4 regions of the Streptomyces sp. NPDC000878 genome follow, and region 1 is predicted to be linked to each of the others. Evidence: riboswitches for the same ligand, from Rfam matches in the RefSeq annotation. Region 1 holds a riboswitch; each other region holds the start of a gene.

Region 1 (7,601 bases):
AGACGGTGGAGTCGCATGTGTCGGCGGTCCTCAGGAAGCTCCAGCTGTCGAACCGGCACGAGCTGACCCGGTGGGCCACGGCCCGGCGGCTTGTGTAGTCAAGCCACCCTCGTGGCCCCCGCGAACGGCATCTCGTCCAGGGGTGCCACCCGTACCGGCGCAGAGGGGTTCGGGGCGTGGATCATCTGGCCGCCGCCCACATACATGCCCACATGACTGATGCCCGAGTAGAAGAACACCAGGTCGCCAGGGAGGAGTTCGGACCGTGAGACACGTTGGCCGGCGTTGATCTGGGCGTAGGTGGTGCGGGGCAGGGAGATGCCCGCGGAGCGGTACGCGGCCTGCATGAGGCCCGAGCAGTCGAAGGCGTCCGGGCCGGTGGCGCCCCACACATAGGGGCTGCCGAGCTTCTGGTGGGCGTAGGAAACGGCCGCCGCCGCACGCGAGTTGGGTGCCTCGGCGACTCCGGAGGCCCCGGACGCCCCAGCGGCGTCGACGGCGCCGGCCGCCCCCAGCCCGTCCCGCGCACTCCCCGACGACCGTGAAGCATGCCCCCCGCTCCAGCTGCCGCCGTTGCCGCCGTCCGCCGCCGCGAGCCGGGCACGTTCCTCCGTGCTGAGGCGGGACAGCAGCCTGCGGGCCTCGCCCAGCTTTCCGGTCACCGTCTTCTTGTGGCGGTTCAGCTCGGCCTGGCGTGACTTGAGGGTCGTCAGCTCGACGTGGGCGGCCCCGCGCAGCTGCTCGATCTCCCGCAGCTGCCTGCGTACACGGGTCACGTCCGACGCCTGTCTGCTGCCCGCCCGTTCGGCGAACGCGGCGCCGGCGAGATAGCCGTCGGGGTCGTCGGAGAGGGCGAGTTGCAGCGCGGGGTCGAGTCCGCCGGAGCGGTACTGAGCCGCGGCCATCGAACCCAGCGCCTCCCGCGCCGAGTTGAGCCGGTCCTCCTTGCGGGCCGCCTCGTCCCGCAGGTTCCCCAGCCGCCGCTCCGCCCGCTCGGCCCTCTCCTTCGCTCCGTTGTACTTCTCGGTGGCGACCTCCGCCTCCTCGTACAGCTTGTTCACCTTGGCCTCGACCTGGGCCTGGGTCAGCTGTGGCTCGGCGTACCCGATGCCGTCGAAGCCGGTCGCCGTCGCCGCGCCCGCGAGGGCGATCGTGGCGGCGGTGCGGGCCGTACTGCCGTTGAGCGAGCGCTGTCGGGGCTTGCGGTGCGCTGCCACCGGGGCGTCACGTCCTTTCGTACGACCGCCACTACGTCGACCGCCGGAAGGCTGCCTGGGAAGCGGACCCAGGAGGGCGGTTGCGCGTCCGACGGCGGCCCGCACAGGGGGAGCGGTCCGCCGCCGGACTTTCTCGGCGGTGGTGTCCGACTGCCGCCCCTGGCCCGGGCGGCGGTGGGGAGCCGGTCACCTGGTGGAGGACGCTAAACCGGAGTGTGACGTGGGGGTAACGCCATGTACGGAACTGGCGTGAGCCGACCACCGGGTGACCGCATACGACCGTGATCGCGCTCCGCCGCCGCCGACTTCACGCAGACGGCTGACCGATGAGGAGGTTTGGGAGGCACATGGTGATTACACAGTGCTATGGGGTGCATATATGCGAGGTCTCCGAGTGTCGCGCGAGGCGCGCTGGATGCCTTGCGAACGCCCTTCACGGCCCGGTGTCATGCGGCTCGGGGGCCTCTGATTAGGCTCCGGGCCCATGGACGTACTCATCCATCTCTTCGTCGGCCTGCACATCATCGGCATCGCCTCGCTTCTTGGCGGGTTTCTCACCCAGATGAAGGCGATGGGGCAGGGCACGGCCCGCTTCGTGCCGGCGATGCTGCACGGTGCGTTCACCATGCTGGTCACCGGCGTCGCCCTGGTGGGCCTCAACCAGGCCGACGACCAGACGGTGAACAACGTCAAGATCGGCGTGAAGCTGGCGCTGCTGATCGTGATCCTCGGCCTCGTCTATGTGAAGCGGGACGACGAGACCGTGGACAAGCGGCTGTTCGGCCTGGTGGGCCTGTTCACCACGGCGAACATCTTCATCGCCGTGCTCTGGACCTGATGAGACCTGCCCGACCTGCCCGTCAGGCCGGGCGCACCACGCTGTGGATCGCCGACTCACCGTCGTAGAAGATCGATTCCTCGCGGACGTACGCACCCGGCTTCGGGGCGTGGATCATCATGCCGTTGCCGATGTAGAGGCCGACGTGGCTGATGTCGTCGTAGAAGAAGACCAGGTCACCGGGTTGGATGTCGGAGAGGGAGACCGTCGTGCCCGCGTTCACCTGGTCGTAGGTGGTGCGCGGGAGGGTGACTCCGGCGGCCTTCCAGGCGGCCTGGGTGAGGCTCGAGCAGTCGTACGAGTCCGGGCCGGTCGCGCCCCAGACGTACGGCTTGCCGATCTGTGCGCGTGCGAAGGTGAGGGCCTTCTCGGCCTTGGTGGCGTACGAGGAGTCGGTGGCCGGTGCCGTCGACGTGTCCGAGGCGGTGCCGCCCGTCGACTGCTGGGCCGCCGCGGCTGCCGCCGCTTCCTGCTGGCGCTGCTGCTCCGCCGCCTGCTGCTGACGGGCGAGTTCCTGCGCCTGGCGGCGGGCCTCCGCCTGCTTCTCCCGCTCGATCGCCGCGAGCCGTAGCTTCTCCTCGGCGGTGAGGCGGGAGAGGAGCTGGCGGGCCTGCGCGAGCTTCGTCTGGACGGTGGTCTTGGTCGTCCGCAGGTTGTCCTGGGACTCCGTGAGCGATTCGAGGCTCGCGGTGGCCTCCTGGCGCTTCTGCGTCGTCTCGGCCTGCTCCGTGATGTACTCGTCGACCGCGTCCTTCTGGCGGGCGGTCAGCCGGTCCATCAGCTGGTTCTGGTCGAAGTAGTCCTGCGGGTCGTCCGCGAGGAGGAACGTCGCCGTGTCGGGGGCGGCCGACCCGGTGCGGTACTGGGCCGCGGCGAAGGAACCGAGTTCCTCGCGCGCGTCGTTGAGCTTCTGGGTGCGCTGGGCCACGTCGTCCATCAGGGTGTCGACGCGCTTGCGCTGCTTGGAGGTCTTCTCCTTGGCGGAGTTGTACTTGTCGGTGGCCGACTCGGCCTGGCGGTAGAGGTCGCCGACCTTCGCCTCGACCTCCTCCATGCTCGGCTTGTCGTCGGCCGAGGGCGCCGGGGGAGTGGTGGGCTCCGTGGGCGCGGCGTTGGCGGTCTGGGACAGCAGCGCGACGGAGGTCAGGGCCGCCGTGGCGAAGGCGGGGGTCCGTATGCCTGCTACGCGCGTTCCCGTAGGACGCGACTTGCGGTGCGACGACGCCAAGAGAGGCGACTCCTTCCACGTTCCGCCTACCGGGTTAGCTGTCGGGTTCGGGCGGGTGGTTCGGAAGGGTTGCCCTACGGTCCTTGCCCTGGACGGCAGTCGGACCGATTCACCCCAAGTTTTCGGTGGGTCCCCGGCTCCTGCCGCACAGGGCGGCACGATCGGACTCGGCGGAGGCCGCGCGGCCCGGCGATGTTCGCCGGTGGGGGTCGAGCGGCCTGCAGGGCACGCTAACCAATTCGTGTGGCCCCTGTGAAGGTTGATGACCGCTATGCCCGATACGTTTTTGTGACCTCAACCCTAAACATTGCTCCCCGGAGTCGATCTGGAGGAGTGTGTGCCGCTTGGTCCGCACTTGATGTGTTCATACCGGTCCGGGATCTGCTGTCCGGACAGCCCGGCGGATGTTTTCGGGGTGGCGGCCGGTTGTCAGTGGGGGAGCCTAGACTCGGAGAGCGATGAGCAGCCTCTTTGACGACAGCTTCCTGGCGGACCTCCAGGGCCCTCGAGCCCACGAGGAGGAGCCCCCGCCGCCGCCCGAGGACGAGCATGCGCCGGAGCCCGTTCTGGACGACCTGTTCGGCGGGCAGTTCGACGCGCCGCCGGACCGGGACGCGTACTACCGCGACGGCGCCCCGCGCCCCGTGGTGGACCCGGCCGCGCTCCTGGACGGGCTGAACGAGAACCAGCGCGCGGCCGTCGTGCACGCCGACACCCCCCTGCTCATCGTGGCGGGCGCCGGCTCCGGCAAGACGCGCGTGCTCACCCACCGCATCGCGTATCTGCTCGGCGAGCGGGGCGTCCACCCCGGCCAGATCCTCGCGATCACCTTCACCAACAAGGCCGCCGGCGAGATGAGGGAGCGCGTCGAGCAGCTCGTCGGCCCGCGCGCGAACGCGATGTGGGTGATGACGTTCCACAGCGCGTGCGTGCGGATCCTCCGCCGGGAGAGCAAGCGGCTCGGCTTCACGTCCTCGTTCTCGATCTACGACGCGGCCGACAGCAAGCGGCTGATGGCGCTCGTCTGCCGCGACCTGGACCTGGACCCCAAGCGCTTCCCGCCCAAGTCGTTCAGCGCGAAGATCTCCAACCTGAAGAACGAGCTGATCGACGAGGAGGACTTCGCCGCCCAGGCGAGCGACGGTTTCGAGAAGACCCTCGCCCAGGCGTACGCGATGTACCAGTCGCGGCTGCGCGAGGCCAACGCGCTCGACTTCGACGACCTGATCATGACGACGGTCAACCTGCTGCGCGCCTTCCCGGACGTCGCCGAGCACTACCGCCGCCGCTTCCGGCACGTCCTCGTCGACGAGTACCAGGACACCAACCACGCCCAGTACGCGCTTGTACGGGAACTCGTGGGCACCGCCGAGCACCCGGTGGACGTACCGCCCAGCGAGCACGATCTGCGCCCCGCCGAGCTGTGTGTCGTGGGTGACGCCGACCAGTCGATCTACGCCTTCCGGGGCGCGACGATCCGCAACATCCTCCAGTTCGAGGAGGACTACGCGGACGCGACGACGATCCTGCTCGAACAGAACTACCGTTCCACGCAGACGATCCTGAGCGCCGCCAACGCGGTCATCGAGCGCAACGAGTCCCGCCGCCCCAAGAACCTGTGGACCAACGCGGGCGCGGGCGCGCAGATCACCGGCTACGTCGCCGACACCGAGCACGACGAGGCACAGTTCGTCGCCGAGGAGATAGACCGCCTGACGGACGCGGGCGACGCGAAGGCGGGCGACGTCGCCGTCTTCTACCGGACGAACGCCCAGTCCCGTGTCTTCGAGGAGATCTTCATCCGCGTCGGCCTGCCCTACAAGGTCGTCGGCGGTGTCCGCTTCTACGAGCGCAAGGAGGTCCGGGACGTCCTGGCCTACCTGCGTGTCCTCGCCAATCCGGAGGACTCGGTGCCGATGCGGCGGATCCTCAACGTCCCGAAGCGGGGCATCGGGGAGCGTGCCGAGGCGATGATCGACGCGCTCTCGCAGCGCGAGAGGATCAGCTTCCCGGCGGCGCTGCGGCGGGTGGACGAGGCGTACGGGATGGCGTCGCGTTCGACCAACGCGGTCAAGAAGTTCAACACGCTGATGGAGGACCTCCGTACGATCGTCGAGTCCGGCGCGGGCCCGGCGACCGTCCTCGAAGCGGTGCTCGAACGCACGGGCTATCTCGCCGAGTTGCAGGCGTCCACCGACCCGCAGGACGAGACCCGGATCGAGAACCTCCAGGAACTCGCCGCGGTGGCCCTGGAGTTCGAGCAGGAGTCAGGAGCGGCTGGAGCGGCCTCAGCGGCCGAAGACGCGGCGGCGGACGCCGAACAGCCCGCCGAGGGCGAGGCGGCGGCCCCGGCCGGGCTCGCCGCCTTCCTGGAGCGGGTCGCGCTGGTCGCCGACTCCGACCAGATCCCCGACGAGGACGACGACGGCTCCGGTGTCATCACCCTGATGACCCTGCACACCGCCAAGGGCCTTGAGTTTCCCGTGGTGTTCCTGACCGGCATGGAGGACGGCGTCTTCCCGCACATGCGTGCCCTCGGCCAGGTGAAGGAACTGGAGGAGGAGCGGCGGCTCGCGTACGTCGGCATCACGCGCGCGCGTGAACGGCTGTATCTGACCCGGTCGTCGCTGCGCAGCGCGTGGGGGCAGCCCTCGTACAACCCGCCCTCGCGTTTCCTGGAGGAGATCCCGGCGACCCATCTGGAGTGGAAGCGCACGGGCGGGATGGCTCCGGCGTCGTCCTCGGGTCCGGTCTCCGGGGTGGCGTCCTCGCTGTCGTCCTCGCGCTCGCGCTCCGCAGCCTCGGGTGCGTCCGGCTTCGCCACGCGTCGGGGTGGCGCCGAGAAGCCGGTTGTCGCGCTGGCGGTGGGGGACCGGGTCACGCACGACCAGTTCGGTCTGGGGACCGTGGTGGGTGTGAAGGGGACCGGCTCGAACGCGGAGGCGACGGTCGACTTCGGGGAGGACAAGCCGAAGCGGTTGCTGTTGCGGTACGCGCCTGTTGAGAAGCTTTAGCGCTCCGCGCGGGGTGCGGTGGTGATGGATCTGCGGGCCGGTGGGGGCTGGTCGCGCAGTTCCCCGCGCCCCTATCGGGGCGCCCCTTACAGGGCGCGATACGGCAGTGGTCCTGCTACGTCGGGTCCAGGCCGTGGCTGCGGAGCCATGGGAGGGGGTCGATCGCTGAGCCGCCTGCCGGGCGGACCTCGAAGTGCAGGTGTGGGCCGGTCGAGTTGCCGGAGTTTCCGGAGTACGCGATGGGGTCGCCGGCCTTGACCGTCGTACCGGACGGGACCTGGTAGCTGGAGAGGTGGCAGTACCACGTCTCCGTGCCGTCCTTGTCGGTCACGATCATCATGTTGCCGTACGCGCTGTTCCACTGCGTGCGGACGGTGCCGTCGGTCGCGGCCATCACCGTCGTGCCGTACGAGACCGGGAAGTCGATCCCGGTGTGCACGGACATCCAGTTGATGCCGGCCTGGCCGAAGTAGGCGCTGAGGCCCTTCTGCGCGACGGGCAGGGCGTACTTGGGGCGCAGGCGCTCCTTGCGGGCCGCTTCCGCCGCCGCTGCCTTCTTGTCGGCGAGCTGCTGGGCCTTGAGGTCGATACGTTCCTGCGTCCGGCTGGCCCGGTCGGCGAAGTCGTCGGCGCCCGCGGAGAGGCTCTCCAGCTGGGAGTCCAGCTTGTTGTTCGCGGTGGACGCCTTCACAGCGACGCCGTCCGACGCCGACGCCGTCGTGTTCTGCTCGTCGTCACCGCTCATGCCGCCCACGGAGGCGGCGGCGATGCCCGCGACCCCCATCACACAGGCGGACGGAACGGCGACGGTCAGCAGAGCGGAACGTTTGGCCGGGGTACGACGGCGGGACCGGCCCGCGTTGCGAGCCGCCGTACGGGACGCCGCGCGCCCGCCGGTGGGGGCCGTGCTCGGGACGGTCTCTTCCTGGCCGTCGAGCAGCGGGGCCTCGGCGGGCGGTTCGCCGTCGGCGACGAGGTCGGACTCGTCGTGGGCGAGGGCGTGCTGGTCGTACTCCTGTACGTCCGGCACGTCCGCGATCTGCTCGAACATCGCGGTGGCCTGCTGGTCGTACTCGTGCTCACGCTCGTGGTCGTACTCGCCGGATGAGGCGGGTGTGCTGCCCTGGCCGCTGTCCGAGTTCCACTGCGTGGCGTCGTACACACCGGTGTCGAAGGCCTGCGTGCCCCATTCCCAGTGCTGGGTCTGGTCGGCCGGGCCGGTCTGCTCGGGCTGCAGCCAGGCGTTCGCGTCCCACTGACCGCTGGTGTCGGCGCCCGGGGGCGGCGACTGCGCGGGGATGTCG
Region 2 (7,601 bases), on a different contig from region 1:
GGGTGTCGAAGCCCGTCGTCACCATGACCGTGCCGACCGCCGACGTGAGGTCGACGACCGCCCGCTCGAAGCGCTCGGCGAGTTCGTCGGGGTCGCTGCCGGGCCGGATGACGTCGTTGCCGCCCGCACAGAAGGAGACCATGTCGGGCGCCAGGTCCTTGGCCTGCGGAAGCTGCTCGGCCACGATCTGGTCGAGCAGCCTCCCGCGTACCGCGAGGTTCGTGTAGCCGAAGTCGCCCTCCGGGCGCCGGTCCGCGAGCAGTACCGCGAACCGATCGGCCCAGCCGACGAACGCCCCGTCGGGGCCAGGATCGCCGACGCCTTCGGTGAAGCTGTCCCCCACCGCCACGTACGACCCGATCACTGCTCTGCTGTCATTCTTCGAATCGTCTGCCACATCGGTCCATGATTCACCTACCGATGTGAGCTACGCGACCGTAGGAAAGGGTTGACTCGCGGTGAGATAAGCCACTCGTCAAGTATTGGTCAACCCGGAATAATAGGGAGACGCAGCTCACGGACGCTGAAGTCGGTGATCCGGAAGTGGCTCCACGTCGTACGGAAGGCGAAGTGCCCGCTCGTGTACGGCTCCGGGTCGCTGTAGTCGAAGACGAGCCGTCCCTTGTTCCACCAGCGGACCGTCGAACCGGCCGAGACGATCCGGACGCGATGCGGCTCGTTCGGGACCAGCAGCGGCTCCGTGTAATCGTAGATCAGCGGGCGCACGCCGGCCTCACCGACGTAACGGCGCAGCCGGGTCGTCGTGTTGGTGTTGGCGCCGTAGCCGACGTAGTACGTCTTCAGGTAGTCGTACTCGGCGAGGGCGCCGCCCCGAGGGGTGGCGAAGAGGTCGTCCGGTGAGCGGACGTCGACGGCGTTCCAGAAGTTGTTCAGGTCGGAGACACGGTCGTTGACCCCGCCCGCCGAGACCGGCGTCGCCGTGTACTCGATGACGTACGGGCCCGCGAGCTTCCGCTTGAACCAGATCGTCGCGCCGCTCGGTACGTCGACCTCCAGGACTCCCCGGGCCGCCGTGACGCTGCCGCCGTCCTCGAGTTCGACGGCCCACTGGCCGAGTCCGTGCCGGAAGTCGTCCCGGGCGATGAGCCGTCCGCGTCGGTGGTGGCCCGGCGAGGCGCTCGCCGGGCCGGCCGGGGCGAGGGCTGCCAGTGCCCCGCCTGCGGCCAGCGCTCCGAAGGCTCTACGGGTGGTCGTCACGAGGCAGCTCCCTTGGTGGTCGTGATCGAGGGCTTCGGCACCCTGCGGGTCTCGGTGCCGAGGTAGTAGTCCGTGTACGTCGACTGGAGATAGCCGCGCACGGTCCAGCCGAGGCGGTACGCGGGGTTCTGGGCGAGCGTGTAGACGCGCGTCGCCGTCGGCTCGGTGGTCGTGTAGAGGCGCAGTGCGGTGTGGTCGGCGGTCTCGGCGAGGATCTCCTCGCGCCAGTCGCCGATCAGGTCGCCGTAGAAAGGGGTCGCATTGCGCGGGCCGGAGACGACCCCCGACGGCTCGAAGATCCGCGTGCTCGTCTCGGTCTTCGGGTCCCACTTCTCCACGTGCGTGTAGTCGAGGAGTTCGGCGGCCTTGTCGCCGTCCCACCAGATACGGAAGTTGACGCTCGGGGTGGTCGTGGAGACCTTGCCGGCCTGGACGTTGCGGACGCCCGCGCCGGGGGCGGTGGCGTCGGCGGTGGAGGTCCAGTACTCGTAGCCGGGGTGACCGGGGTCGATGTCGGCGGCGTTGCCCCGGCCGACGTCGATGTCGGTGTCGTTCTCCCAGCTCGCCGGGTGCTGCCCGGTCACCAGGCGCTCACCGGTGTCGGCGTCGTAGTAGTACCAGGGGAACTTCGGTACGACGCCCAGCTCGGCCTGCTGGATGGCGAATCCCTCCAGACCCGGGCGGTCGGGATCGAGGTCGGCGATGTCGAAGCGGTCGCCGTGTCCGGCGCCGTCGACGACGTACCGGAGCGTGCCGTCGCTGTTGACCACGTAGTTGCCGTCGGCGATCTCGTCCCGGCCGTCCTGGTCGACGTCGACGGTCCGGATCTGGTGGAAGCTGGTCGCGCCGCTCGCTGCCGGGACCGCGTACTTCCAACGCCTGGTCAGATCCTGGCCGTTGAAGTCCCAGGTCTGGATGAGGATCCGGAACGCGCCGCGCCGGGCGCCTACCCGGGTGACCAACTTCGTGACCAGGCTGGGGTGTTCGCCGTCGAGGTAGGCGATGCCGAAGTGTCCGCCGGACGGGCCGTCGGCCACCAGGTCGTCGGGCACGGGCTGGCGGGTGCGCTCGGTTCCCGTGGCGCCGTCGATCACCGAAATGAACTGGTTGGCAGGCGAGTTGGCGGTGACCTCGCTACCGTCCGCGAAGGTGGTGCCGTCGGCCGTGTGCACGAGCACCTCGGCCCTGCCGTCGCCGTCCAGGTCGTACACCGTGACGTTGTCGTCGTTGCGGTAGCCGCCGATGGGCGTGGAACCGCTGATCGCCGCCGGAGCAGGGTCGTTGGCGCCGTTTCCGCCGACCTGGGTGTAGGAGCCGGGACCCAGGTCGACCCGCCACAGCCGCTCACCGGTGAGCGCGTACGCCTCCAACAGGTCGGGCCTGTGCCGGGTTTGGGAGAGTCTGCTGACGACGAGTTCATAGCGTCCGTCACCGTCGAGGTCGCCGGGCCAGGCGTGCTGCACGGTGTAGCCGTCGGCGGCGGCGAGGGGGATCTCCGCGTACCCCTTGTCGAAGGTGAGGGGCGAACTCGGCCGCAGCTCACGCCCGTTGACGATCGCCCGGACACTGTAGGCACCCGCGCCCCGGCTGTTGTCCTGGTACGTCGTGGACTTGACGATCGGCGCGGAGTTCAGGCGGCGTCCGCCCTTGTACACGTTGAAGGCGATCGCGTTGCCATGGCGCGCGTACTCGGTGCCGAGCAGCCGCCAGCTGAGGAAGGTGCCCTTGCCGGACGGTACGGCGACCAGGCCTCGGTCGAGGTTCTCGACCACCCGGCGCGAGGGCTCGGCCGCGTGTCCGGCGGGCGCGGAGAGCGCCCCGGCCGTCAGGATCGCGGCGACGACGGCGCCGGTTCTTCGGCGTCGACTGGAATGCACAGGTCCTCCGTAGACAGTCGCAGAGAGAGTAGAAAGCGCTTGCGCAGCAACGGAGTTCACTGTGCCCCCACCTTCTCGCCCTGTCGACGCTCCGCGGGCCCACGCCACAAGACTGCAATGCGACGATCATGAAGGCACACATACGGACATGCCGAAGGCCGGACCCGGGGATCGGGGTCCGGCCTTCGGCGGCTGTCCTCGTGAGGTGTCGGTGTCAGCCGACGGCGACACCCTTCGAGCGGAGGTACGCGACCGGGTCCACGTCGGAGCCGTAGTCCGGGGTGGTGCGGATCTCGAAGTGCAGGTGCGGTCCGGTCACGTTGCCGGTGGCACCGGAGAGACCGACCTGCTGTCCCTCGGTCACGGTCTGGCCGGCCGAGACGGAGAGCTGCGAGAGGTGGGCGTACTGGGCGTAGTAGCCGTCGGCGAGCTTGATGACGACCTGGTTGCCGTACGCGCCGCCCCAGCCCGCGGAGACGACCGTGCCGGCGCCGACGGCCTTGAGGGAGGTGCCGGTCGGGACGACGAAGTCGACGCCCGTGTGGTAGCCGCTGGACCACATGCTGCCCGACACGTGGTAGGCGGTGCCGATGGTGGCACCGGCCACGGGGAGGGTGAAGCCGCCGGAGCTGCTGGTGTCGGCGGCCTCGGTCGTCGTCGAGGTGTCGGCCGTCGCACTCTCGGCGGCCGGCTTGGACGTCTCCGTCTGGGTCGACTTCGAGGAGGACGAGGACGACGAGGACTTCGTCGAAGACGAGGACGAGGAAGAAGACGAGGAAGGCGAAGAGGTCGACGCGGCCTTCTTGCCGATCGTCAGCTTCAGACCGGGGTGGATCAGGCTCGGGTCGGAGCCGATGGCGGTCCGGTTGTCCGAGTAGAGCTTCTGCCAGCCACCGCTGACGCTCTGCTCCTGGGCGATCTTCGAGAGGTAGTCGCCGGCCTGGACCGAGTAGATCCTGACGCTCGCCTTCTTGGCGGCGGAAGACGTGGAAGCGGCGGCCTTTCCGGCCTTTTCCGTCTTCGCGGAAACGGACTCGGCCGATACGGACTTGGCCGATTCCGAAAGCGACGACACGGACTGGGCGGTGGACTCCGCCGTGGCCGCATGGGCGCCGGTGGCTCCCAGAAGCGGCAGAGCGAGAGCCGCTCCGCCAGTTCCGGCAGCGGCTATCGAGCGGGAGAAACGCTGGGACTTCGGACGGCGGTGCTTACCCTTCGCGGGCATGACGAATTCCTCTCCGTCGCCTGCGAGGTGAGCTGTCGGGTGCGGACTGGAGATGTCCGGCCACGCCTGAACGTGACTTAACCCCAAGCCTGTTCCAGAGACCGGAACAGGCGTTCTACCTGTGGGTCCCCCGCTCCTGCCGTTGTCGGGTGTTCGATGCGGGCTCCGGGCGGCGGCAGGATTGGGCGTCCGTCCGGATTGGTGGCGAACGTAAGCGACCAAGACGCACGGAAACAAGCCTGGGGTTCCCTGTGTACGGGTTTCCTGTGGTCCTCCCCAGAATTCCCGGTCACTGTCCGTGAATTACGGATCTTTCCGCCCCTCGAACTCCCTTAAAACACGCCTAAATTACGTGAACATGACGGCGACACACGGTCACGAATATGACGCTGCTCACTCGCCCGATTCACAGCAACCTTTATTCCCAGGCGAGTTGGAATGAAGACACCATAGGCGCCATATGGGGCAGAAGTGTCAGATGCGACGCAGGCGGAGAACTGCCGCATCCAGGTCACCCTTGAGCCCGGTTCGTAGTCCGTGGTGCAACAGCACGGCACCCCGGTGGACTTCGCCCGTTTCGCGGCATTCGTACGTCGCCGAGGGGTCGAGTCCGCGCAGCCGCAGCGCCGGGAGCGGCTCACCGTGGTGCTGCGCCTGGAGCCAGGCCAGGACGACGGCCTCGTCCCCGAGCACGTACTGCACCGCGCTCAGCCCACCGGTCGGCCGCCGCAGCCGGTAGAGGTCGCCGCGCTGCACGACGGGCCGGATCTCCTTGTACAGCCCCACCCACTCCCCTGCCTCGGCCAGCTCCTCCTCGGTCCATTTGGTGAGGTCGCCGCCGACGCCGAGCACCCCGGCCATCGCGCTCACGAACCGGAACCGCAACGAGCTGACCCGGCCGTTGAGCTGGGTGTTCGGGCTGTCGGTGACCCAGGCGGCCATGACCCGCGCGGGATGGATCTGACTGAAGCCCTCCTGGATGGCGAGCCGGTCCAGCGGGTCGGTGTTGTCGGAGGTCCACACCTGGTCCGTACGGGCGAGGACACCGAGGTCGATCCGGCCGCCGCCACCCGAGCAGGACTCGAAGGCGACGTCCGGGTGGGCCGCCCGCAGCCGGTCCAGCAGGGCGTACAGCCCGTGGACGTGGTCGACCCACAGGCGCTGCGGATAGTCCTCGCCGGGCCAGCCGGCGTCGGTGAAGCAGCGGTTGAAGTCCCACTTCACATAGTCGATCGGCGCACTGGAGAGCAGCCCGTCGAGCTGCTCCCAGAGGTACTGCCGGACATCCTCGCGCGCCAGGTTCAGTACGAGCTGATTGCGGAACTCCGTCCTCTTTCGTCCCGGTTGGAACTGCACCCAGTCGGGGTGCGCGCGGTACAGATCGCTGTCCGGGTTGACCATCTCGGGCTCGACCCAGATGCCGAACTGCATCCCCAGGGCGTGCACGTACTCGGCGAGCGGCTTGAGTCCCGCCGGGAAGCGGTCCGGGTTGGGCGTCCAGTCGCCGAGGCCGGCCCGGTCGCTGGTGCGGGCCCCGAACCAGCCGTCGTCCACGACGAACAGCTCGACGCCGATCGCGGCGGCCCGCCGGGCCAGCACCCTCTGCTGCTCCTCGGAGATGTCGAACTCCGTGGCCTCCCAGGAGTTGTAGAGCACGGGCCGGTCCCGGTCGGCGTCCGGCACGACGAACGCGCGCTGGTACGTGTGCCACGACCGGCTCGCCCCGCCGTGCCCGGAGTCCGTCCACAGCCCCGCGAAGACGGGCGTGGTGAAGGACTCGCCCGGCGCCAGGCGCAGCAGGCCCGAGTCGTCGTATCCGGCGCCGCCGGTGATCTGCACGCGCGCGTCGGGCAGTTGGGCGACGGCGATCCGCCAGGACCCGGACCAGCCGAGCGCGCACGCGTACACCTCGCCGCGCTCCTCGGTCGCGTCGGTGTCGAGCGCCACCCAGGGCAGATGCTGGTGCCCGGTGTGACCGCGCCGGCTGCCGATGACCTTCTCACCGTAGGTGAGGTCGGTGCTCACGAGCCGGGACTCGGCGGCCCAGCGCCCGTGCAACTGGGACAGGCGCCAGCCGTCGCGCTCGGGGAGCGTCCAGGTGGCGGAGTCCGCGCGGAGCAGCTCCAGTGGGCCGGTTCCGTCGGGCGCGTCATGGGTGAGGGTCACCCAGCGTTCCACCACGTCGTGGCGCATCCGGTAGTGGAGCGTGATGACCAGTCCGGTGTCCCGGAACGTCAGCCGGAGTTCGTCCCCCTCCGCCTCGTACGCCTCGAACCGCCATTCGGTGCCCCTGCGCTCGTCGGTGCGCACGGACAGCGCGGGCCGGGCGAAGCGGGGGCCGCCCTCGACCGGGTACTCCTCGCGGCCGTCGAGCGGGGACTCGAAGGGCCAGTAGTCCGGCAGCGGACGGACGGTGAGTGCCTCGGCGTCGGCGAGGGCGATCCGCGGGCCCCAGTGCAGATGCAGCAGTTCGTCGTCCTCGGTGAGATGGACGGCGTAACTGCTCGTGGGCCCCGAGAGAAGCCACGTACGACCGGTTCCGGCGATTTCCAGCATCATGTCCCCACAGATCCGAACAGGCACGCCCAAGTCTCAACATCATCGGCGTCACGGCCCTCGACGGCAACGCCTGTGGAAAACTCCTTGGCCTGCGCAGGCATGTCGTATCGTCGAAGCGCGCCCGTCGACGAGCAGCGTCCGCGGGGCGGTGTGGGAGGGAGCCCCCGTGACGCAGCAGGTCCCGTCGACCGAGCCCGAGCTGGGTGGCGTACGAAACTTCCGTGACGTGGGCGGACTGCCGACCGTGGACGGCCGGCGGGTGGCGCCCGGGCGGCTGTTCCGCAGTGGTCATCTGGCGCACGCGACCGACGAGGACGCGGCGTTCCTCGGCTCTCTCGGACTGCACACGATCTTCGACTTCCGCAACGCGGCGGACATCAGGCTGGAGGGGCAGGACGTCGAGCTGCCGGGTGTGCGCAACGTGAACATCCCGCTGTCCGACCCGGCGCACGGCACGGAGTTCTGGAAGATGGTCCGGGACGGCGGTCTCGACGAACTGCGCAGCCTCCTGGCCGACGGCAAGGGCGAGCAGCGGATGATCAACTCCTACCGCGAGATCATCCGGGACCGTACGACCGAGCACTCCCGGATGCTGCACGCGCTGGCCGAGGACAGTGTCCCGGCCCTGATGCACTGCGCGGCCGGCAAGGACCGCGCGGGTCTGTCCATCGCGGTGACACTGCTCGCCGTCGGGGTGGAGCGCGACGCCATCGTGGCCGACT
Region 3 (7,601 bases), on a different contig from region 1:
AGGCCGCCCAACTCGCCCAGCGGCAGCGTGTGGTGGGTCTGCAGGACCTTCGCGCGGAGGTAGCGGACGTTCGCCGGAGTGGTGAACACGCCTGTGGGGACGCGGTCTTGGACGTCCATGCCCAGGGTCCGGAGCTGGTTCGCCTTGTCCGGGTTGTTGGAGAGGAGGTCCAACGACGTGATGTCCAGGGCCCGGAGCATCTGGGCCGCCGCCGTGTAGTCGCGGGCGTCCTCGGGGAGGCCCAGCGCGGCGTTCGCGGCGTACGTGTCGAGGCCCTCGTCCTGGAGGGCGTACGCGTCGAGCTTGTTGTAGAGGCCGATGCCCCGGCCCTCCTGGCGGAGGTAGAGCAGCACGCCGCCGTGCTCGGCTATGCGCTCGACGGCCTCGCGCAGCTGCGGGCCGCAGTCGCAGCGGGCCGAGCCGAAGACATCGCCCGTGAGGCACTCGGAGTGCAGCCGGACGAGCGGGGTGGTGCCGGGCGCCGGTTCGCCGAGGACCATCGCCACGTGCTCCAGGCCGTCGGCCAGGCCGTGGAAGGTGACCAGTTCGGTGTCGACGCTGTAGCCGTCGTGGAAGCGCAGCGGCACCCGGACGCGGGAGCGCTGGGTGGCGGCGGGGAAGTCGGGCATGCGGGTCTCCCGGGTGGTCCTTGATCCTCTAACCTCAGATCTGTTTCAGTTTTGAAGCAGATCCTCACTCGAAGGGTGACCCTACCTCATGTTTCAAAGTTAAAGCAACGGAGTTTCGGCGTCACGGAGCCGCGGACCGGCGCAGCCACGGCAGGCCCTCCGGCGACGGCGCCGACTCCGTCCCGTCCCCCTGCAGCGCCCGCTCGACGCCCGTGCAGATCTCCTCCAGCTGGCCCACCTGCTCCGGGGTCAGATGGTCGAAGAGGGACGCGCGGACCGTGGCGACATGGCCCGGGGCGGTGCGTTCCAGCACCGCCATGCCCTCGTCGGTCAGCGCGGCGACGGTGCCCCGCTTGTCCCACCGGCAGGCCTCACGCCGTACGTGACCGTCCTTCTCCAGCCGTGCCACCGCGTACGTCAGCCGGCTGCGCGTGATCTTCAGTTTCTCGGCGAGATCGGTCATCCGCAGCCGCCGCTCGGGCGTTTCGGAGAGGTACGCCAGGATCGTGTAATAGAGGTGCGGCATCCCGGCGTCCTGCTGGAGCTGCCGGTCGAGCGCGTCCTCCAGGAGCAGGGAGGCCCCGACGTACGCGCGCCACGCGCGCTGCTCCTCGGGGGTGAGCCAGCGGGTCGTCATGCCACCAGTGTAGGTTTGTTTAAAACTTGAACCAACCGGTACCGGAAGAAGTACGCGAAGCAATACTCGAAGTACGCGAAGAAAGTGCGCCCATGCCCCTCCCCCACGTCCTGTTGTCCGCCGCCGTCTCCCTCGACGGCCACCTGGACGACACCGGCCCCGAACGGCTGCTGCTCTCCAGCCCCGCCGACTTCGACCGGGTCGACGAGGTACGGGCGTCCAGCGACGCGATCCTCATCGGCGCCGGCACCATCCGCGCCGACAACCCGCGCCTCCTGGTCAACTCGCCCGAGCGGCGGGCCGCGCGGCTGGCGGCGGGCAAGCCGGAATACCCGCTCAAGGTGACGGTGAGCGGCTCGGGGGAGCTGGACCCGGCCGCCAACTTCTGGCACACGGGCGGCGAGAAGGTCGTCTACACGACGGACAAGGGCGCCGACCGGGCCCGGGAGGTGGGCCTCGGTGCCGATGTCGACATCGTCGCCCTGGGACCCGGCCCCCTCGACTGGCGGGCCCTTCTCGAACACCTGCACGACGTGCGAGGCGTACGGCGTCTCATGGTCGAGGGCGGCGGCACCGTCCACACCCAGCTCCTCCAGCAGGGCCTCGCCGACGAACTCCAGCTCGTCCTCGCGCCCCTCTTCGTCGGCGCCCCCGACGCCCCCCGCCTCTTCGGCCCCGGCGCCTACCAGGGCGGCCGGCTCCGGCTGACCGAGACCCGGCGGATCGAGGACGTCGTCCTCATGCGGTACGAGCCCACCGCCCCCGGCACCGGCCCGCTCCCCGTCGCCGCCGACCGGCACTGGCTGGCACTGGCGTGTGAACTGGCCGAGCGGTGTCCGCCGTCGCGCACGGCGTTCAGCGTCGGCGCGGTGGTGGTCGCCGCCGACGGTACGGAGCTGGCGCGCGGGCACTCCCGGGAGGGCGGCGACCCGGTCGTGCACGCCGAGGAGGCGGCCCTCGCCAAGCTCGACCCGGCCGACCCCCGGCTCCCGACGGCCACCGTCTACAGCAGCCTCGAACCCTGCGCCCGCCGCGCCTCCCGCCCCGCGCCCTGCGCCCGGCTGATCCTCGACGCGGGCGTCCGCCGGGTGGTGACCGCCTGGCGCGAGCCGGACACCTTCGTGGTCGCGGCGGACGGGAGTGGGCTGCTCACGGGCGAGGGCGTCGAGGTCGTCGTCCTCCCGGAGTACGAGGAGCGGGCCAAGGCGCCCAACGCCCACCTGCCCGGCTGATGCTCAATCGCGGTGATCAACCGTCGTGATCAACCGTGGTGATCGGGGTCCCGCGGATGGCGTATAGTTGTGTTCAGCGGCGCGGGGTGGAGCAGCTCGGTAGCTCGCTGGGCTCATAACCCAGAGGTCGCAGGTTCAAATCCTGTCCCCGCTACTGAAGGCCCAGGGCCGGAAACCAGGAAACTGGTTTCCGGCCCTGAGTCGTTTCCAGGCCCCCCTTTTTTCCGGCCCGTCCCGCCCTTTTCGCGGGCCCGCCCCACCCTTCTCCTTTAGCCCGGTCGGTCCACCCGGCTCGCCCGCCGTACCCGTTCCCGGAAATCTGAGCGGGACGAACCTGAACGGGACGGGGCGGGTGATCCGGCGGGAGACGAGACGAGTGGCGCGGTCGGGAGAGCCGGGAGGGACGGGATCGCCGGAAGAGGCGGTGGTGGTCTCCCGGGTGCGGACCCTCGTGCGCGTCCTGCCCGCGCTCCTGATCGTCGCCGGGATCGTCTACGACTACGCCACCCCGCACGACTTCACCGCGGTCCCCTTCTTCACCGCCGCCCCGCTCATCGCCGCCCCGCTCTCCTCGCTGCGCACCACGGCCGTCACCGGCGCTGCCGCGCTCCTCGCCGAGTACCTGGTCCACGTCCGCTTCGAGTTCTCCTCGGACGCCGACACCCTCACCGAGACGGTCACCGTGGCCACGGTCGCCGTCCTGGCCGTCGTCATCAACCGCGTCGTACGCCGGGGCGACCGCCGCCTCGCCACGGCCCACGAGATCGCCGAGGCCGCGCAGCGCGCCGTACTGCCCGAACCGGACGCGCACATCGGCGGGTTCGAGATCGCCGCCCGGTACGAGGCCGCCCAGGAGGGTGCCTTCATCGGCGGCGACCTTTACGCCGTGCAGGAGACCCCGTACGGCGTGCGGCTCGTCCTCGGGGACGTGCGGGGCAAGGGGATGGGGGCCGTGGCGGCCGTCGCCGTCGTCATCGGGGCGTTCCGGGAGGCCGCCGAGCAGGAGGCGACCTTGGAGGCGGTCGCCCAGCGGCTGGAGCGGGCCCTCGCGCGCGAGGCCGCCCGGCGCGGCGGTCTGGAGATCACCGAGGGCTTCGCCACCGCCGTACTCGCCGAACTCCCGCACGGCGACGGGATCGTCCGCATCGTCAACCGCGGCCACCCCCCGCCCCTGCTGCTCACCGCCGACGGCACCCTGCGCGTCCTCAGCCCGTCCGAAGCCGCGCTTCCGCTCGGCATGGGCGACCTCGGCGGCGCGCCCGACCGTGCCGAGACGACGCCTTTTCCCGGCGGCGCGGCGCTGCTCCTGCACACCGACGGGCTGTCCGAGGCCCGCGACGGGCACGGCGTCTTCTTCGATCCGGCGGCCCGGCTCACGGGCCGCGTCTTCCGCGACCCGGCCGCCCTCCTCGCCGCCCTCGCCGACGAGGTGCGCCGGCACTCGGGCGGCGGCACGACGGACGACATGGCGCTGCTCGCCGTGAGACGACCCTGAGAGCGATTGTCATCGGTTGTCGTCGGTTGTCACCGGCCGTGAGTGAACGATCCCGCTCCGCATAACATCTGACACACAGTCAAAACTCAGGAGTCACTTACGGCATGGTCAACTCGCCCGATTTTCACCGGTGCTGGCCTAGAAAGTCCTCGGGAAAAGGATTAACGATCAACGGGAACGGCTTGGAATCCGGGGCCCTGGTCTATTAACGTTCGATAACGCAGCGCGGTTGTCCCAGCCGTCACAAGAGTCGGCTCCGTGCGCACGCGCCGAATCCCGCGAGGGAACCGGGGAACCACCAACTTGGGGTGAATCGCTCGTCCGCCGCCGTGGCAACACGGCAGGTATACGCGCGTAGGAGACCTTCCTGCTCCGAACCCGTCAGCTAACCCGGTAGGCGAGAAGGAAGGAAAGGAGCACGCCCACGTGGCGTCAAACCCGGCCGCCCCAGAGGCCCCGTTCGTACCGAGTCAGCGCAGCAGCGAGACCGAGGCCGGCAAGATCCCGACCTTCGGCTTCGGCAGCCGTCGCACCGACGAGGGCCCTTGGGAGGAGTGGAATCCCAGCGCGGACACCACTCGTCCGGTTCGCGGCCGGCACCGCGTCGGCAAGCAGCGCGGCGGCGGAGGACTCGCCCGCAGCTCCACCGTTCTCGGCGTCGGTGTCATAGCCGCCGTCGGCGGGGCCGGCATGGCCACCGCACAGACCGGCAAGCCGCCCGTCTCCATCTCCATCCCCGACCTGCCCTCCGTCGGCTCGCCCTTCGCGGGCGACGACGACTCGAAGGACGAGCCCCAGGGCTCCCCCAACGCGCTCAGCAGCGTCGGCGTCACCTCCGAGGAGACCGAGCAGGGCACCAGCGACGCGGGTGAGGCCCTGCGCGCCCGCATCATCCTCCAGGCCGAGCAGCAGAAGGACCAGGCCGAGGCCAAGGTCCAGCAGGCCGCCCAGGACGCCGCCGCGAAGAAGGCCGCCGACGAGGCCGCCAAGGTGAAGCGCGAGGCCGCCGCGAAGGCCGCCGCCGCGAAGAAGAAGGCCGCCGAGGAAGCCGCGGCGAAGCTGGAGGCCGCGCGGCTCGCCGAGCTGGCCAAGCAGTACACGTTGCCGACCTCCTCATACACGATCACCTCGACGTTCGGCCAGGCCGGCTCGCTGTGGTCCTCCGGCTACCACACCGGCCTCGACTTCGCCGCTCCCACAGGTACCCCGCTCAAGGCCGTCCACACCGGCACGATCACCGAGGCGGGCTGGAGCGGCTCCTACGGCTACCGCACGATCCTCACCCTCGAGGACGGCACCGAGATCTGGTACGCCCACCAGTCCTCGATCAACGTCAGCGTCGGCCAGAAGGTCAACACGGGTGACGTGATCGGCCGAGTCGGCGCCACGGGCAACGTCACCGGGGCCCACCTCCACATGGAGGTCCACACCAGCAGCTCGGACACCGCGGGGATCGACCCGATGGCGTGGCTGCGGAGCATGGGCCTCAACCCGTAAGACAGACGTTGCTCGATAGGCAGACGTTGCTCGATTCCGACTGATCCCGACTGATTCCGGCGTTCACACGATGTTCGTGAACCGCCGGAATCAGTGCGTCCGGGTCGGGCGTTGACAAGGAGCATGACTACTCCTGCTCTGCGCAAGCTCGGATCATCGGACCTGGAGGTCTTCCCCCTCGCCCTCGGCGGCAACGTCTTCGGCTGGACCGCCGACGAGAAGGCGTCCTTCGAGGTGCTCGACGCCTACGCCGCCGCCGGCGGCAACTTCCTCGACACCGCCGACTCCTACTCGGCGTGGATCGACGGTAACCAGGGCGGCGAGTCCGAGACCATCATCGGCAAGTGGATCAAGTCGCGCGGCAACCGCGCAGACGTCGTCGTCGCCACGAAGGTCAGCCAGCACCCCGACTTCCCCGGCCTCTCGGCCGCCAACATCAAGGCCGCCGCCGACGCCTCCCTCCGCCGTCTCGACACCGACCACATCGACCTCTACTTCACGCACTTCGACAGGCCCGAGGTGCCCGTCGAGGAGATCATCGGCGCCCTCGACGAACTCGTGACCGCAGGCAAGGTGCGGCACATCGCCGTCTCCAACATCTCGCCGGAGCGGCTCCAGGAGTCCCTGGACTTCTCCGACCGCGAGGGCCTGGCCAAGTACGTGGCCATCCAGCCCCACTACAACCTGGTCTCCCGCGACACGTACGAGGGCGCGCTGCAGGACATCGCCTCCCGTACGGGCCTCGCCACCGTCCCGTACTACGCGCTGGCCTCCGGCTTCCTCACGGGCAAGTACCGCCCCGGTGCGACGGTCGAGGGCGCGCGTGCGGCGGCCGGCGCCGGCAAGCAGGGGGAGACGGAACGCGGCCGGAAGGTCCTGGCCGCCCTGGACGAGATCGCCGCGGCCCGCGGTGCGGCCGTCGCCACGGTCGCCCTGGCCTGGCTCGCCGCCCAGCCGACGGTGACGGCCCCGATCGCCTCCGCCCGCACGGTGGAGCAGCTCCCGCCGCTGGTCGCGCTGGCAGAACTGGAACTGACGGAGACGGAGGTCGCGAGCCTCACGACGGCTTCGGCGTGAGCGGCACGTGACGGCTGAGCCTGACGCCTGACGGCTGCGGGTGCGTTGTGGCTGGTCGCGCCGGCTTGGCGTTGCCGTGCCCTCGTCTGTCGGTGGGGGCGTGGTGTGTGTGCGGCTGGCTGCGTGGCGGGGCTTGATGGTGGGGGCTCGTCGTGTGGGGTACGGCGGGCGGCTTCGGGCTGCGGTGTCCTCGTCTGCCGGTCAGGGCGCGTGGTGCGTGCGGCTGGGCTGTGTGGCGGGGAGGGGGGCGGGCGTCGAGGTGGCCCCCGGCCTGTGGCGGGGCGCGGGAGGGGCTTGACGGCGGGGCCCGTCGCGTGGGTTGCGGTGGCTTCGTCTGCCGGTGAGGGGGCGTGGTGCGGGCGGTCGGCCGGCTGGCCGGCCGCATGGCGGGGGAGGGCGTCAACGCCGCGCCGCGCCCCGCCATGCGCCCCCCCCAGCCGTGATCCGGGCGGCAGGCTCAGGAGCGGTACGGGTTGTAGACCGCCGGGTACGGCGTCGTCGGCCCGTACCCCTGCTGGCCGTACTGCTGGACGTACGGCTGCTGTACGTAGGGCTGTTGCGCGTACGGCTGTTGCCCGTACGTCGGCCAGATGACCGGCGGGGCCACCAGTACCGGAGCCGGGGCGATGGTGCGTGCCGCGTGGTCCAGGGCCGGGCGGGCCACCGCCCTGCGCTCCCACAGCGCGCCCAGCAGCTCCTGCTCGCGGACGACGAAGTCGGCGCGCGCCCGGCCGAGGCGCCCTCGGTGGCGCAGGAACGCGAGTGAGGTGGCGTACGCCTCGTACTGCGCCACCGCACGCGCCGCCTGCCTGCCCAGATGGCGGCGGGCGTACTCACGGGCGAGGCGGCGGGCGCGCATCGAGCCGAGGGCGTACGGCTCGGCCGGGGCCAGCCAGCCGGCCTGCGCGTACGCCGGCAACTCGGCGCGGACGGTGCGCAGCTCGCGCTGCCGGGTCCAGATGACCAGCCAGGTCAGCAGCCCGAACGCGGGCACCATGAACGCGGCGTACACCGCGAAGAACCCGTACTCCCCG
Region 4 (7,601 bases), on a different contig from region 1:
GGGAGCGGGTACGGGACCGGTTCGTGGAGTGGTTCACGCTGCGGGGGCAGGACGAATGGGTCCATGAACTCCAGAGCCTGAAAGGGCCGTTGGGGCCTCGTACGGGGTCCGGGAAGCTGGAGTGGCGCTTTCGGCTGACCGAGGGCCTCGCCGACGCGTGGGACGTGGACGGCTCCGACGAACTCGCCTCTCTCATCGACGAGTTCGACGTGCCCACGCCTCCCGAGGAACCGGCCCCCGCTCCGGCGCCCGTGGTGCCGGGAGACCACTTCGACTTCAAAGACATCACTGTCAACGGGCCGTTCGTCGGTGTGCAGCACGTCCAGCAGACGCCGGCCGCCGCTACTCAGCCCGGGTCAGTGGACTGGCCGTCGGCGGAGAGCATGGCGCCGCTGGCGTACGGGGTGCGGCCGACACGGCGAGACAAGGGCCTGCCCCAACTGCCGCCGTACGTCGAGCGGGACGCCGATCCGGCGGTCAAGGCGGCGGTGGAGTCGGCCGCTTCCGAGGGCGGGCTGGTCGTCGTACAAGGGGACGCGTACGTCGGCAAGTCGCGCACGGCACTCGCGGCGATGGCCGAAGCACTCCCCGGCGTACGGGTGTTCGCGCCCGCCCGGCACGAGAACCTGCGCGGGCTGCCCGCCCTGTTGAGAGGTCTGCCGGGCGAACGCTGCGCGCTGTGGCTCGACGACCTCGACGGTCACATCGGAGCCGACGGCCTGGAGCCGAGGCTGCTGGCGCAGTTGGCGGCGCAGGGGGTGCCGGTGATCGCGACGATGAGAGAGGACACGTACGACAAGTTCCGCAGGTCGTCCCGGGGGCGAGTGCTCGACCTGGCGCACATCGTGGAGCTGCCCCGGGACTGGAGTCACGGGGAGCGGAAGCGGGCGGGGGAGGTCGGCGACCCTCGGTTGACGGAGGCCGCCCGTCGGTGCGGGGCGGAGGGCGTGGCGGCCTACCTCGCGGTCGGTCCGATGCTGTGGGAGGAGTGGCAGCGGGCTCGGCGGGCGGACCGGCATCCGCGCGGGTACGCCCTGGTCCGGGCGGCCGTTGATCTGGCTCGGTGCGGACTGCGGGGACCGTTGCCGCAGGACCTGTTGGTGAAGGTCCACGAGGGGTACGAGGGCGTTGCCGACCTGGAACGGGAGTCCGTGGACGACGCGCTGGCCTGGGCGGCGGAGAAGCGGGACGGCGTGCTGCCGATGCTGCGGAGAAGCGGCGCGAGCATGTGGGAGGCGTCCCCTTATCTGGTGGACACCGCGTCCCGGGACGAGACGTTTCCGGTGGTGGACCGGGTGGTGTGGAGCGCCGCCATGGATGCGGCCCTGCAGGACTCGGCGTACGACTTCGAGGTGGTCCTGGCGGGGGCGAAGGAGGCGTTTCGGGCGGCTGCCACGGCTGGGGACGGGCAGGCCATGTTCGATCTGGCACTGCTTGCCCAGGGTGCCTTGGAGAACGAGGAGGCCGAGGCCTGGTTCCGGAGGGCGGCGGAGGCCGGACTGACGGAGGCCGCGTGGCATCTGGGGCTGCTGCTGGTGAGGCGGGGAGACCGTAGGGAGGCGGAGGCGTTCCTGGAGACGGCTGCGGAAGCAGGCAACCGCCGGGCGGCGACCTTGCTCGGGAAGTTGCTTGCGGACCGGTCGGAGCAGTGGGCGAAAAGGGGAGTGGCAGATCCGGCGCTGGTGAGCGCGATCCTCTGGCTGTCCGGTCATGTCCCTGGGACGTCGGACCGCGACGTGACCGAGGCGAAGGCTGGGTCTTCTGAGAGAGAAATCGCTGCCCGACACGCCTGGCAAAGCGTGACTGCAAGCCATCCGTTGGGCCAGGAGTAAGCCCCCCGACCCTCCCGATACCGTCACCGAGTGACCAACCAGCCCCCTTCCACGCCCCCCGCCCCCGAACTCTTCACCTGGGAGTTCGCCACCGACCCCTACCCCGCCTACGCCTGGCTCCGTGAGCACGCGCCCGTGCACCGGACGAAACTCCCCAGTGGCGTCGAGGCCTGGCTGGTCACCCGTTACGGCGATGCCAAGCAGGCCCTCGCCGATCCCCGGCTCTCCAAGAACCCCGCCCATCACGACGAGCCCACGCAGGCCAAGGGCAAGACCGGGATCCCCGGTGAGCGCGGCGCCAACCTCATGACCCATCTGCTCAATATCGATCCGCCGGACCACACCAGGCTCCGTCGGCTCGTCGCCAAGGCGTTCACGCCCCGTCGTGTTGCCGAGTTCGCGCCCCGCGTGCAGGAACTCACCGATCAGCTCATCGACCAGTTCGCGGCGCGCGGCTCCGCCGATCTCATCCACGAGTTCGCGTTCCCGCTGCCCATCTACGCGATCTGCGACCTGCTGGGCGTACCCCGCGAGGACCAGGACGACTTCCGGGACTGGGCCGGGATGATGATCCGGCACGGGGGCGGGCCCCGGGGCGGGGTCGCCCGGTCGGTCAAGAAGATGCGGGGCTATCTCGCCGAGCTGATCCACCGGAAGCGCGAGGCGCTGACCGACGTGCCCGAACCCGGTGAGGATCTGATCTCCGGGCTCATCCGGGCCTCCGACGAGGGCGAGCACCTCACCGAGAACGAGGCCGCCGCCATGGCCTTCATCCTGCTGTTCGCCGGGTTTGAGACCACCGTGAATCTCATCGGCAACGGCACACACACCCTCCTCGCCCACCCCGAGCAGCGCGCCCGGCTCCAGGACTCCCTCGCCGTTGACGAAAACGGTCACCAGGACTTCTCCCTCCTCGAGACCGGCATCGAGGAACTCCTCCGCTACGACGGCCCCGTCGAACTGGCCACCTGGCGGTTCGCGACGCAGCCGCTCAGCATCGGCGGGCAGGACATCGCGGCCGGTGATCCCGTCCTCGTCGTTCTCGCCGCCGCCGACCGTGATCCGGCGCGGTTCGCCGACCCCGACACCCTCGACCTCTCCCGCCGTGACAACCAGCACCTCGGATACGGCCACGGCATCCACTACTGCCTCGGCGCCCCGCTCGCCCGCCTGGAGGGGCGGAGTGCGCTGGCCACCCTCCTCACCCGTCTCCCGGACCTTCAACTTGCCGGAGACCCGAGCGAGTTGCGCTGGCGGGGCGGGCTCATCATGCGTGGACTGCGCACCCTGCCCGTCGAGTTCACGCCGGTTCGCGAATCGGGGCATACCCCGCCAGTAGTGCCGTAGAAGATCACGGGAAGGTGACACTCCCTCAACAATGTGATCTTCACGTGATCTACGCGGCATTAACTTGTGACAAGTGATCGCCTGTCGATACGTTCGAGCACTAGTGCGACGCCTTGGCGGTATTCATTTCGGCATCCGTCGCGCCGACCCCTGCTGTCTCGCGAAAGGCAACCGCATGCTCTCCGGGAACGGACGTCACCGTCGCCCCCGTCAGGCCCCGGCTCTGCTTGTCGCGGCCGGCGTGACCGGCTCCGCCCTCGCCATCCCGCTGCTCGCCGCGACCGGCGCGAGCGCGGCAAGCGGCACCACGTGGGACAGGGTCGCGGAGTGCGAGAGTGGCGGCTCCTGGAGTGCCAACTCCGGCAACGGGTTCTACGGCGGGCTCCAGCTGACCCAGGCGGACTGGGAGGCGTACGGCGGTCTCACGTACGCCCCGAGCGCCGACCAGGCCAGCCGTTCGCAGCAGATCGCCGTCGCCGAGAGTGTGCTCGCCGACCGGGGTGCCGGGGTCTGGGACGCCTGCGCGCTGCTGTCCGGGCTCGGCAAGGACACCAGCTCGGCCGACGTCGACACGGGCGTGGCCGAGGGGAAGGGGAGTGGGGACAGGGAGGGCGGTACGTCGTCTTCGGCGTCGCCCTCGTCCTCGACGTCGGATTCGCCTACGCCTGCCTCTACTCCCTCCGCCTCACCCTCCACCGACTCCGCGCCCTCGGTCAAGGCCAAGTCCGCCGAGTCCTCGCCGTCCCCTTCTTCCTCCTCCTCAACCTCCTCGTCCCCCTCGCTGTCGAGCGAAGGGGGCGCACAAGAAGGTGACAGGTCATCCACGGGTGTGACAAATGATGGAAAACAGGGCAACTCCGGGCAGAGCAGGGAAGGCTCGTATACGGTCCGCCCCGGCGACACCCTTTGCGGCATCGCCGACTCCCTTGGCCTTGAGGGTGGATGGTCCGAGTTGTACGCCGAGAACGAGGATCTCCTCGGTGCGGACCCGAACCACATCCTCCCCGGTCAGACCCTCGAAGTCCCTGCCGAACCGGGGCAAAAGTAACCGGAGTTCACGTCACGCTTCGCGCTGAATGTCCGTTATAAATGCAGTGAGAGATAGGTCTCAGAAGCCCTGATCGTCTTTGTATTTCAGGGGATCACCTGTTTACGGTCGTCAACGCCCGCCACAGTGGGCCCCGCCGGTCGCAACGCCGAATCCTGCCAACGGCCGAACGGGAACAGTCGTCGCTTTCAAGCGCCGTAGGCAGGAGCGGGGGACCCAAGGTAAGTGCCGCACCGGGCAGTTGACCGGAGCGGCTTGGGGTTAAGCCGTGCGCCGCCCGAACGGGGCGTACGGCCGGGCAACTCAACCGGCCCGAACCCGACAGCTCACCTCGCAGGCGTCGGTGAGGGGATCACGCATGCTGTTTTCCGGTAAGGGCAAGCACCGTCGTCCGTCCAAGGCCACCCGTGTCGTCGCCATCGCCGGTGTGACCGGCGCCGCGGTCGCCGCTCCGCTGCTGGCGGCCGGCTCCGCCTCCGCCGCCACCTCCGCCGAGTGGGACACGGTCGCCCAGTGCGAGTCCGGCGGCAACTGGTCCATCAACACCGGCAACGGCTACTACGGCGGTCTGCAGTTCTCCGCCTCGACCTGGGCCGCGTACGGCGGCTCGGCGTACGCCTCCACCGCCGACCAGGCCTCCAAGTCCCAGCAGATAACCATCGCCGAGAAGGTCCTCGCGGGCCAGGGCAAGGGTGCCTGGCCGGTCTGCGGCACGGGCCTGTCCAGCGCCTCCTACGGCGGCGGTTCGAGCGACAGCTCGTCCAGTGACTCCGGTAGCTCCAGCCCCTCCAGCTCCGGCTCCGGCGAGACCTCCACCCGCTCCACCGACGAGCAGTCGGCCTCCCGTTCGCAGGAGCGACCGGCCGCGAAGAAGACCGTCACCACCCCGACCGGCAAGAAGGTCGAGAAGGGCGACGGCGAGTACAAGGTCGTCAAGGGTGACACCCTGAGCGCGATCGCCGAGGCGCACGACGTCAAGGGCGGCTGGGCGAAGCTCTTCCAGCTGAACAAGGACATCATCGACGACGCCGACTTCATCTACCCGGGCCAGCAGCTGCACCTCAGCTGACCCCGGTCACCTGCCCGCCGGAGCATCCCCCAAATCTCAGCCGGCCCGAAGGTGAACCACAGCGCCCTCACATCCGTGCCCTCCATAGTGAAGGCCTCGTGAGGGTCACCCCCGTCCCCCACGGGCTCCCCGCTCCGGTGCGTGTTCCCCCGTACGCACCGGGGCGGGGCTTTTTGTTTCCCTGAGGAACAATGTTTACCCTCGGTTCCGTCCATGTTCCGTCCATGGGGTGGTCGGACGGCTGGCCGATCGGCCTCGGACGGTTAGGCTCATCCCGCAGGGGCCGCAAAAAAGCCCCGCGTACCCGCGTCACATCCCAGAAGGAGATGCTCGTGCCGTCCATCGACGTCGTCGTAGCCCGGGAAATCCTCGACTCGCGAGGCAACCCCACCGTCGAGGTCGAGGTCGGCCTCGATGACGGCAGCACCGGTCGTGCCGCCGTCCCGTCCGGAGCCTCCACCGGAGCCTTCGAGGCCATCGAGCTGCGCGACGGTGACCCCAACCGCTACCTCGGCAAGGGTGTCGAGAAGGCCGTCCTCGCCGTCATCGAGCAGATCGGCCCGGAGCTGGTCGGCTACGACGCCACCGAGCAGCGGCTGATCGACCAGGCGATGTTCGACCTGGACGCCACCGACAACAAGGGCTCGCTCGGCGCCAACGCCATCCTCGGCGTCTCGCTCGCCGTCGCCCACGCCGCCTCCGAGGCCAGCGACCTCCCCCTCTTCCGCTACCTCGGCGGTCCGAACGCGCACCTGCTGCCCGTTCCGATGATGAACATCCTGAACGGCGGCTCGCACGCCGACTCCAACGTGGACATCCAGGAGTTCATGATCGCCCCGATCGGCGCGGAGTCCTTCTCCGAGGCGCTGCGCTGGGGCGCGGAGATCTACCACACCCTCAAGAAGGTGCTGAAGACCAAGGGCCTGTCCACCGGTCTCGGCGACGAGGGCGGCTTCGCCCCGAACCTGGAGTCCAACCGCGCCGCGCTCGACCTCATCATCGAGGCCATCAAGCAGGCCGGCTACGTCCCCGGTGAGCAGATCGGTCTCGCGCTCGACGTCGCCGCGTCCGAGTTCTACAAGGACGGCAAGTACGAGTTCGAGGGCAAGTCCCGTACGGCCGCCGAGATGACCGAGTACTACGAGGAGCTGGTCTCCGCGTACCCGCTCATCTCCATCGAGGACCCGCTGTACGAGGACGACTGGGACGGCTGGAAGACCATCACCGACAAGCTGGGCGACAAGGTCCAGATCGTCGGCGACGACCTCTTCGTCACCAACCCGGAGCGCCTCGCCCGTGGCATCGAGGAGGGCTCGGCCAACGCCCTGCTCGTCAAGGTCAACCAGATCGGCTCCCTCACCGAGACCCTGGACGCCGTCGAGATGGCGCAGCGCAACGGCTTCAAGTGCATGATGTCCCACCGCTCCGGCGAGACCGAGGACGTCACCATCGCCGACCTCGCCGTCGCGGTGAACTGCGGCCAGATCAAGACCGGCGCCCCGGCCCGCTCGGACCGCGTCGCCAAGTACAACCAGCTGCTGCGCATCGAGGAGATCCTCGACGACGCCGCGGTGTACGCCGGCCGCTCGGCCTTCCCCCGCTTCAAGGGCTGAGCAGCTGTAGCTGTGGTGGCTTAGGCAGCGTCGTACGTACGTCCCCGTACCCGGTCCCGTACCGTGTGCGGGGACGTACGCACGTACAAGCGCAGCTGTTCGGGGAGGCGGGACGACATGGCCGTGAAGGACCGGGACCGGTTCTCCACCGCGACCAGGATCAAGCTGCTCGGCGAGCAGACGGCGGCCCGCGTCTACCGTTCGCAGACCAAGCGCCAGGCCCGCCGCTCCCGTCTGACCGGCCGGGCGGCCCTGCTCGCCCTGGTCCTCTGCTCGCTGATCGTGGCCCTCGCCTACCCCATAAGGCAGTACGTCTCCCAGCGCGCCGACATCGCCGACCTGGAGCGCGAACGCGACCAGGCCCGGCAGCGGGTCGAGCAGCTCCGCGACCAGAAGGCACGCTGGCAGGACGACGCGTACGCGCAGCAGCAGATCCGGCAGCGGCTGCACTATGTGATGCCGGGCGAGACCGGGTACGTCGTGATCGACCCGGACGCGGCGAAGCAGTCGCGCGCCGACCTGGGCGCGGCCGACCGGCCCTGGTACGCGAACGTCTGGGACGGCGTGGACAAGGCCGATCAGTCCGGCCGGGCCGACGCCGTGAACCAGTGAAGTGCAGCGAAGTGAACTGACAAGAGAGACATACGTACAGGCATGCATACGCCCCCGCCTCCCACCCCGCGCACCGAGCC

The links. A riboswitch is a leader RNA that binds a small molecule or an ion and turns the genes downstream of it on or off. The one in region 1 is predicted to bind cyclic di-AMP.
Region 2: linked by a shared signal. The riboswitch ahead of ACWDR4_RS12310 (M23 family metallopeptidase) and the one ahead of ACWDR4_RS22335 (NlpC/P60 family protein) in region 1 are both predicted to bind cyclic di-AMP.
Region 3: linked by a shared signal. The riboswitch ahead of ACWDR4_RS38015 (M23 family metallopeptidase) and the one ahead of ACWDR4_RS22335 (NlpC/P60 family protein) in region 1 are both predicted to bind cyclic di-AMP.
Region 4: linked by a shared signal. The riboswitch ahead of ACWDR4_RS42635 (transglycosylase family protein) and the one ahead of ACWDR4_RS22335 (NlpC/P60 family protein) in region 1 are both predicted to bind cyclic di-AMP.

What each region holds. Positions count from the first base shown of each region.
Region 1 covers NZ_JBSFMT010000024.1:70,517-78,117, forward strand. The annotation lists gene ACWDR4_RS22320 (LuxR C-terminal-related transcriptional regulator) at 1-98, shown strand, start outside; gene ACWDR4_RS22325 (NlpC/P60 family protein) at 99-1,217, opposite strand; gene ACWDR4_RS22330 (hypothetical protein) at 1,702-2,055, shown strand; gene ACWDR4_RS22335 (NlpC/P60 family protein) at 2,078-3,283, opposite strand; cyclic di-AMP (ydaO/yuaA leader) riboswitch at 3,292-3,466, opposite strand; gene pcrA (DNA helicase PcrA) at 3,742-6,297, shown strand; gene ACWDR4_RS22345 (peptidoglycan DD-metalloendopeptidase family protein) at 6,413-7,601, opposite strand, start outside.
Region 2 covers NZ_JBSFMT010000010.1:105,526-113,126, forward strand. The annotation lists gene ACWDR4_RS12295 (SGNH/GDSL hydrolase family protein) at 1-364, opposite strand, end outside; gene ACWDR4_RS12300 (DUF6250 domain-containing protein) at 487-1,218, opposite strand; gene ACWDR4_RS12305 (rhamnogalacturonan lyase family protein) at 1,215-3,095, opposite strand; gene ACWDR4_RS12310 (M23 family metallopeptidase) at 3,310-4,320, opposite strand; cyclic di-AMP (ydaO/yuaA leader) riboswitch at 4,323-4,482, opposite strand; gene ACWDR4_RS12315 (alpha-galactosidase) at 4,795-6,876, opposite strand; gene ACWDR4_RS12320 (tyrosine-protein phosphatase) at 7,046-7,601, shown strand, end outside.
Region 3 covers NZ_JBSFMT010000064.1:1,772-9,372, reverse strand. The annotation lists gene ACWDR4_RS38040 (GTP cyclohydrolase II) at 1-629, opposite strand, end outside; gene ACWDR4_RS38035 (MarR family winged helix-turn-helix transcriptional regulator) at 751-1,266, opposite strand; gene ACWDR4_RS38030 (dihydrofolate reductase family protein) at 1,359-2,498, shown strand; tRNA gene ACWDR4_RS38025 (tRNA-Met) at 2,579-2,652, shown strand; gene ACWDR4_RS38020 (PP2C family protein-serine/threonine phosphatase) at 2,833-3,993, shown strand; cyclic di-AMP (ydaO/yuaA leader) riboswitch at 4,251-4,408, shown strand; gene ACWDR4_RS38015 (M23 family metallopeptidase) at 4,420-5,490, shown strand; gene ACWDR4_RS38010 (aldo/keto reductase) at 5,614-6,567, shown strand; gene ACWDR4_RS38005 (PrsW family glutamic-type intramembrane protease) at 7,025-7,601, opposite strand, start outside.
Region 4 covers NZ_JBSFMT010000083.1:10,874-18,474, forward strand. The annotation lists gene ACWDR4_RS42620 (tetratricopeptide repeat protein) at 1-1,832, shown strand, start outside; gene ACWDR4_RS42625 (cytochrome P450 family protein) at 1,863-3,179, shown strand; gene ACWDR4_RS42630 (transglycosylase family protein) at 3,421-4,227, shown strand; cyclic di-AMP (ydaO/yuaA leader) riboswitch at 4,411-4,582, shown strand; gene ACWDR4_RS42635 (transglycosylase family protein) at 4,586-5,296, shown strand; gene eno (phosphopyruvate hydratase) at 5,629-6,909, shown strand; gene ACWDR4_RS42645 (FtsB family cell division protein) at 7,027-7,521, shown strand; gene ACWDR4_RS42650 (DUF501 domain-containing protein) at 7,564-7,601, shown strand, end outside.